Linked DNA regions of Lujinxingia vulgaris. The protein of the gene in region 2 interacts with the protein of the main gene of each other region in a pairwise test. Links are inferred from orthologs where the notes say so. Each region holds a gene or a part of one and is shown on either strand. Other genes may lie near its edges.

Region 1 (3,342 bases), on a different replicon or contig from region 2:
ACCCGGCGCCGAGCATTGCCAGCGCCATCGTCACCAGAAGCAAAACCGGGGCGGTGTTGAAGTGTTCGTCGAGGCGAGTGCCGATGAAAGCGCCGCCGAGTACAAAACCGACAAACTCAAAACCCAGGGCTCCGATCGCGCCGGCCACAAGCCAGGGGCTTTTGGTGGTCTTACGCGATTCGTCTTCTGGTGGAGAGGCCATCTAAATCACCTCGCGCCCTGCCCTGGAAAATGCCCGCAGACCGTGTCTGCAAGCGCCTCCCCGAGCAGCGGCGCGCACCCTGTAACACAGGGAATTGACGGGCGTCAACCGCCTCAGATTAACTGTCTTCACCGGGCTCTTCGTCCACGGAATCGTCGCCGGTCGGGGCGGCCTGCTCGGGGCTCTCATCGCCCTGAATCTCGGCACCTTCTGCCCCCTCGGCCAGCTCCTCACCCTCGAGCGCCTCGTCCTCATCCTCAGCGACGAGCGCGGCGATGGAGACGACCAGCTCATCGTCGTCCAGGCTCATCACGCGCACGCCCTGAGTGTTGCGTCCGTAGGTCGAGATCTGCTCGACGCGGGTGCGCAGAACCTGCCCCTTGTCGGTGATCATCATCAGCTCATTGGTGTCGTCCACCACCCGGATGCCCACCAGCATGCCGTTGCGATCGTTGGTCTTGATGGTGACCACCCCTTTGCCCCCGCGACGCTGCAGCGGGTACTCGTCGAGCACGGTGCGCTTGCCATAGCCGCGCTCGGTGATGGTGAGGATCGTGGAGTGATCATCGCCTGCGGGGACCACGTCCATGCCCACGAGCGTGTCGCCCTCGCGGAAACGCATCCCGTAGACGCCGGCGGCCACGCGCCCCATCGGGCGCACGTCCTCTTCGTGGAAGCAGATTGCCTGGCCGTCGCTGCTGGCTAGGAAGATGCGATCGTCGCCACCGGTGGCGCGCACGCTGATGAGCTCGTCGTTATCGTCTTTAAAGCCCAGCGCGATGATGCCCCCGGCGTGCACGTTGGCGTAGGCCATCAGATCGGTCTTCTTGATCACGCCCTGACGGGTGGCGGTGACGATGTAGCGCCCCTCCTCAAACTCCTCGAAGGGCAGGATCGCCTTGATCTTCTCGTCCTGCTCGATGGGCAGAAGGTTGATCACGGCCTTGCCGCGCGTGGTGCGCGAGCCCTGCGGGAGCTCGTGAACCATCAGCTTGTAGACCTTACCCACCGAGGTGAAGATCAGCAGGTTGGTGTGGGTCGAGGCCACAAACATGTCGGTAACGAAGTCTTCGTCTTTGGTGTCCATGCCGCGCTTGCCACGGCCGCCGCGATGCTGGGCGCGGTACTCGCTCAGCGGGGTGCGCTTGATGTAGCCGGCGTGGCTGAGCGTGACCACCATGTCTTCTTCGGCGATCAGGTCGAGATCGGAGAGCTCGGTGACGTTGTGCAGGATCTCGGTGCGACGCTCATCGTCGTAGGCTTCGAGCACCTCGTTGAGCTCCCCGACGATCACGGCCATCAACTTCTTCTCGTCGGCCAGGATGCCGCGCAGGCGGTCGATCTCGGCGAGCACCTCGGCCAACTCTTCGAGGATCTTGTCGCGCTCCAGACCGGTGAGCTTCTGCAGGCGCATATCCAGGATGGCCTGCGACTGTCGCTCGCTCAGCGCGAAGCGGCTCATCAGCCCCTCGCGCGCTTCGTTTGGCGAGGCCGAGGCGCGAATCAGCGCGATGACCTCATCGAGGTGATCGAGCGCGATCTTGAGGCCTTCCAAAATATGGGCGCGCTCTTCGGCCTTGCGCAGCTCATAGATCGTGCGGCGGGTGACCACATCACGGCGGAAGTCGATGAAGTGGTTGAGCACCTCTTTGAGGCTCATGATGCGGGGCTGACCGTGAACGATCGCCAGCATGATGATGCCAAAGGACGACTGCATCGCCGTCATCTTGTAGAGGTTGTTGAGCACGACCGCCGGGATCATGTCGCGGCGCAGCTCAATGACGATGCGCATGCCGTCGCGGTCAGACTCATCGCGCAGATCGGTGATGCCTTCGAGGCGTTTGTCGCGGGCCAGCTCGGCGATCTTCTCGATGAGACGCGCCTTGTTGACCTGGTAGGGGAGCTCGGTGACGACGATGGAGCTCTTGCCGCGCTTCTCATCCTCTTCGATGATCGCGCGGGCGCGCATCTTGATGATGCCGCGGCCCTCGGCGTAGGCGTCGCGCAGACCTCGTGCGCCGTACATGATGCCGGCGGTGGGGAAGTCGGGGCCGGGGATGTGCTGCATCAACCCTTCGACATCGATCTCCGGGTTCTCAATCAGCGCCAGCGTGCCGCGGATCACCTCGCCGAGGTTATGCGGCGGGATGTTTGTGCTCATGCCGACGGCGATGCCGGAGGAGCCGTTGATCAGGAGGTTCGGGATGCGCGTGGGCAGGACCGCCGGCTCTTCTATGGTGTCATCGTAGTTGGGGATCCACTCGACGGTCTCTTTGTCGATGTCGCTCAAGAGCTCCTGAGCAACCCGCGCCATACGCACTTCGGTATAACGCATGGCAGCGGCCGGGTCGCCGTCGACCGAGCCGAAGTTGCCCTGGCCATCGACAAGCGGCACGCGCATGTTGAAGTCCTGGGCCAGACGCACCAACGCGTCATAGACCGAGGAGTCGCCGTGGGGGTGGTACTTACCGATGACGTCACCGACGATACGCGCCGACTTTTTGTAGGCCGCGTTCCAGCGGTTGCCCAGCTCATGCTGCGCAAAAAGGATGCGCCGGTGCACCGGTTTGAGCCCATCGCGAACATCGGGCAGCGCTCGCCCGATGATCACGCTCATGGCGTAGTCCATATAGGACTGGCGGATCTCTTCTTCGATATTGATCGGAATGATGCTGACCGAATCCGTCATCGCGTTCCCTTCACCAAAGCGGGTCGATTCATACGTTGGAGTGCCTCCCGGGCTGAGCCAGCGCTCAGCGGGGGCCTAAAGCCGCGGAACCCTACCAAGGAGGGGGCGATCTCACAAGGGAGGCAGGCCGGTGGGCGCCACCGGGCAGTGGTCTGTTGCGAAGGCGTGCTTAGCTTAGCGGATAAGGCACATCCTCGGATGTGTCGGCACGCCTGACGCGCGGGCTGAAGTTCAGTGTGAGCGGAAGTTTTCACATCCGGCGCAAACTTTTTTGAAACCTCAGCGCCCCCCGCTGCGTCTTACTTACGAACACCGCGTGATCCCTCTCTCCCCTCCCCCCTCGCAAGGGCCGGAGCGGCGAGTTGCGATAAAAGACGAAAGGAGTCCCCCCATGCTCAAGCTCAACGAATTCAATCGCTCCGACTCCGACTCCCCCAAAAACGAGGGGTTC
Region 2 (3,285 bases):
CTGCCGGGTGATGAGCGGCCATTCGACGCGCCAGGCGTTGTCGTTGTTGCCGACGAGCAGGCAGCGATCGGAGGTGGCCACAAAATGCTTCCGCGCATAATTGGAGCCGTAGGAGACCATGCTGCACAGAGAGAGGCCCAGCGCAATCAGGACGATGAACGCGGCGGTGTAAAAGCCCCCCAGGCCGGCGACAAAATAAAGAATCACCGCGGCCAAAAGGCTTAAAAGCCCCAGGCCAAGCGCGAGCCCCATGATGGGGATGTTGAGCTGGTAGCGGAAGAGTTTTGCGCCGGGCTCGTCGTGCAGGGTCTGCTGGACGGCCGGGCCGCTTAAGAGTCGGATGCGGGTCATGGGCAACCTGCAGGCTGGGGGGCGGCGCTGGCGAGGAGGGAGAGGTGCCAGGCCGCCCCGCAGGCGCCCGAAGTCGCGTTAAATGTCGAGGTTACGCACGTCGAGGGCGTGGGTCTCAATGAACTCGCGGCGCGGCTCGACCTGGTCGCCCATCAAGACGGTGAAGAGGGCGTCGGCCTCCACGGCATCCTCGATGCGGACCTGAAGCATGGTGCGGGCCTCCGGATCCATCGTCGTGTCCCAGAGCTGATCCGGGTTCATCTCGCCAAGACCCTTGTAGCGCTGGATGGTCTGGCCTTTGCGGCCGGCAGCGAGCACGCGGTTGAGCACCTGGGCGATGGAGGTGAGCGGCTCGGTCTCTTTGCCATCGTCAACGATCACGTGCTCTCCGAGCGACTCGAAGGCGCGGCGGATGCGCAGAAGCTCCTTGTAGTCGACGCCGGAGAGGAAGGCGCGGTCCAGGCGCGAGACGATCGAGGTGCCGGAGACGCGGCTCTTCCACTGGGCCAGGAAAAGGTCGTCGAGCTCGGCGTCGTCGAGGATCTCGGGGGTGCGCCAGGGCACCGTGGTGTAGCTCTGGCGCAGGCGCTCCAGAAGTTCCTGGCTGCGGGAGCTGAGGCGCTCTTTGTCCTGGAGATCTTCGAGGGTGAAGTCGGCTTTGACGGCCTCTTCGACGATGCGGTCATCGTGGTTGCGGGCCACGCGCTCAAGCACGCTGCGGTACTTGAGCAGATCGTCGATGAAGGTGGCCAGCTCGTCGCCGGCGAGTTCTTTGCCGTTTTCGCCGCGCAGGGTCAGGGCGTTTTTGGCGTTCTCAATGAGGCGATCGTTAAGCTCGCGCTCGTCCTTGAGGTACTCCATGGTGCGGCCGCGCTTGATGGAGAAGAGGGGCGGCTGGGCGATGTAGAGGTAGCCCCGGGCGATGATCTCGGGCATCTGACGGTAGAAGAAGGTCAGGAGCAGGGTGCGGATGTGGCTACCGTCGACGTCGGCGTCCGTCATGATGACGATGTTGTGGTAGCGCAGCTTCTCGATGTCGAAATACTCCTGGCCGATGCCGGTGCCCAACGCGCTGATGATCGTGGAGATCTCGTTGTTGGAGAGCATGCGGTCAAAGCGTGCTTTCTCGACGTTGAGGATCTTTCCGCGCAGCGGGAGGATCGCCTGGAACTTACGGTTACGGCCCTGCTTGGCGGAGCCACCGGCGGAATCACCCTCGACGATGTAAAGCTCACTCTCCTCCGGCTTGCGGGACTGACAGTCGGCGAGTTTTCCGGGGAGCGCGGAGATCTGGAGCGCGCTCTTGCGCGAGATCTCGCGGGCCTTGCGGGCGGCTTCGCGGGCACGAGACGCCGCGATGGCTTTCTCGATGATCGCTTTGGCCACCGAGGGGTTCTCTTCCAAAAAGATCGCCAGGCGCTCGTTGACCACCGACTCGACGGCGCCCTTGATCTCGTTGGAGACGAGCTTGTCTTTGGTCTGGCTGGAGAATTTCGGGTCGGGCATCTTCACCGAGAGCACCGCGGCGATGCCCTCGCGGATGTCGTCGCCGGTGATGGACTCTTTGAGCATGCCGTTGGAGACGCCGTAGAGGTTCACCGTGCGGGTGAGCGCGCCGCGGAAGCCCGAGAGGTGGCTGCCGCCGTCGCGGTTACGGATGGTGTTGGTGTAGCAGAAGATGTTTTCGTTGTAGGAGTCGTTCCACTGCATGGAGACTTCTACGGTGATGCCCTGCTCGGGGAGCTCTTTGGTGATGTAGATGGGCTCGTCGTGCAGGGGCGACTTATTCTTGTTGAGGTCGGCCACAAAGGAGTTGAGCCCGCCCTCGTAGTTGAAGTCGTGGCGCTTGTTGTCGCGCTCGTCGATGATGACGATGCGCACGCCGCTGTTGAGGTAGGAGAGCTCGCGCAGGCGCTGGGAGAGCACGTCGAAGGAGAAGCGGGTGATCTGGAAGATCTCCGGATCGGGCAAGAACGTGATCTTGGTGCCGGTGGTCTTGGCCTTGCCGATCGAGCGCAGGGGCTCTTTCGGCACGCCGCGGTCGTACTCCTGGGTCCAGATCTGGCCGTCGCGGCGGATCTCGAGGACGAGGCGCTCGGAGAGGGCGTTGACGACCGAGACGCCCACGCCGTGCAGGCCGCCGGAGACTTTGTAGGAGTTCTGGTCGAACTTCCCGCCGGCGTGCAGCACGGTCATGATGACCTCGGCTGCGGAGCGGCCCTGCTTTTTGTGCATATCGACCGGGATGCCGCGGCCGTTATCCTCGACGGAGACGGACTCGTCGGTGTGGATGGTGATGGTGACCTGATCGCAGTAGCCGGCCAGGGCCTCGTCGATGGAGTTATCGACGGCCTCGTAGACCATGTGGTGGAGGCCGGAGCCGTCGTCGGTGTCTCCGATGTACATGCCGGGGCGCTTGCGCACCGCCTCCAGGCCTTCGAGGACCTGGATGGATTCGGCGTTGTAGTCGGAGCCCTGGGGGGCGGCGTCTTGAGGGGTCTGGTTATCTTGGGCCATAGTACGTCTAGCCTGGGTCGGTGGGTCACAACCAACAAGGGCGCTCGAAGAGGGCGGGCCGCCTTGAGGTGAAGGAGCGGCGCGGCAACGAGCGCGAGGTCAGCGATCTTCTAGTGAGCGCGCACAGGGCCCCGAAGCGGCAAGATAAAGCTCGCCGGGGGCAGCGCGCTCAAGCGTCGCGGGAAGGTAACACAGGGGGGCAGGGGCGTCTATCCCGGCGGCGTGTGTGGAGGCGTGTGGATCGGGGCGGAAAAGGCCCCGGTCGGGAGCGCGGCGTGGCGGGTTACCCCGGGCGGCGCACCGGGTTGTGCAGGGTGCCGATGCCGTCGATGCTCACCTCTACGCTCTGACCGTGGGTGATGGGGCCGACGCCGGCGGGCGTGCCGGTGAGGATGACGTCGCCGGGCAAGAGCGTCA

Evidence for each region.
Region 1: the proteins of gyrB (region 2) and gyrA interact in binary tests that used the Escherichia coli proteins (3 or more experiments, as listed by UniProt). The link is inferred for Lujinxingia vulgaris from one-to-one orthologs.

The regions. Positions count from the first base shown.
Region 1 is NZ_VOSM01000001.1:25,613-28,954, reverse strand. Bases 107-3,210 are described here. They hold gyrA (DNA gyrase subunit A), read right to left. Parts: upstream 2,892-3,210; coding sequence 321-2,891; downstream 107-320. Other genes in these bases: FRC98_RS00105 (AtpZ/AtpI family protein), read right to left, coding at 107-202. Also shown: more of FRC98_RS00105, read right to left, coding at 1-106; FRC98_RS00095 (sigma-70 family RNA polymerase sigma factor), read left to right, coding at 3,283-3,342. UniProt on the Escherichia coli protein: A type II topoisomerase that negatively supercoils closed circular double-stranded (ds) DNA in an ATP-dependent manner to maintain chromosomes in an underwound state.
Region 2 is NZ_VOSM01000008.1:4,589-7,873, forward strand. The notes cover bases 150-3,196. They hold gyrB (DNA topoisomerase (ATP-hydrolyzing) subunit B), read right to left. Parts: upstream 2,869-3,196; coding sequence 430-2,868; downstream 150-429. Other genes in these bases: FRC98_RS15135 (hypothetical protein), read right to left, coding at 150-351; FRC98_RS15145 (fumarylacetoacetate hydrolase family protein), read right to left, coding at 3,152-3,196. Outside these bases: more of FRC98_RS15135, read right to left, coding at 1-149; more of FRC98_RS15145, read right to left, coding at 3,197-3,285. UniProt on the Escherichia coli protein: DNA gyrase negatively supercoils closed circular double-stranded DNA in an ATP-dependent manner to maintain chromosomes in an underwound state.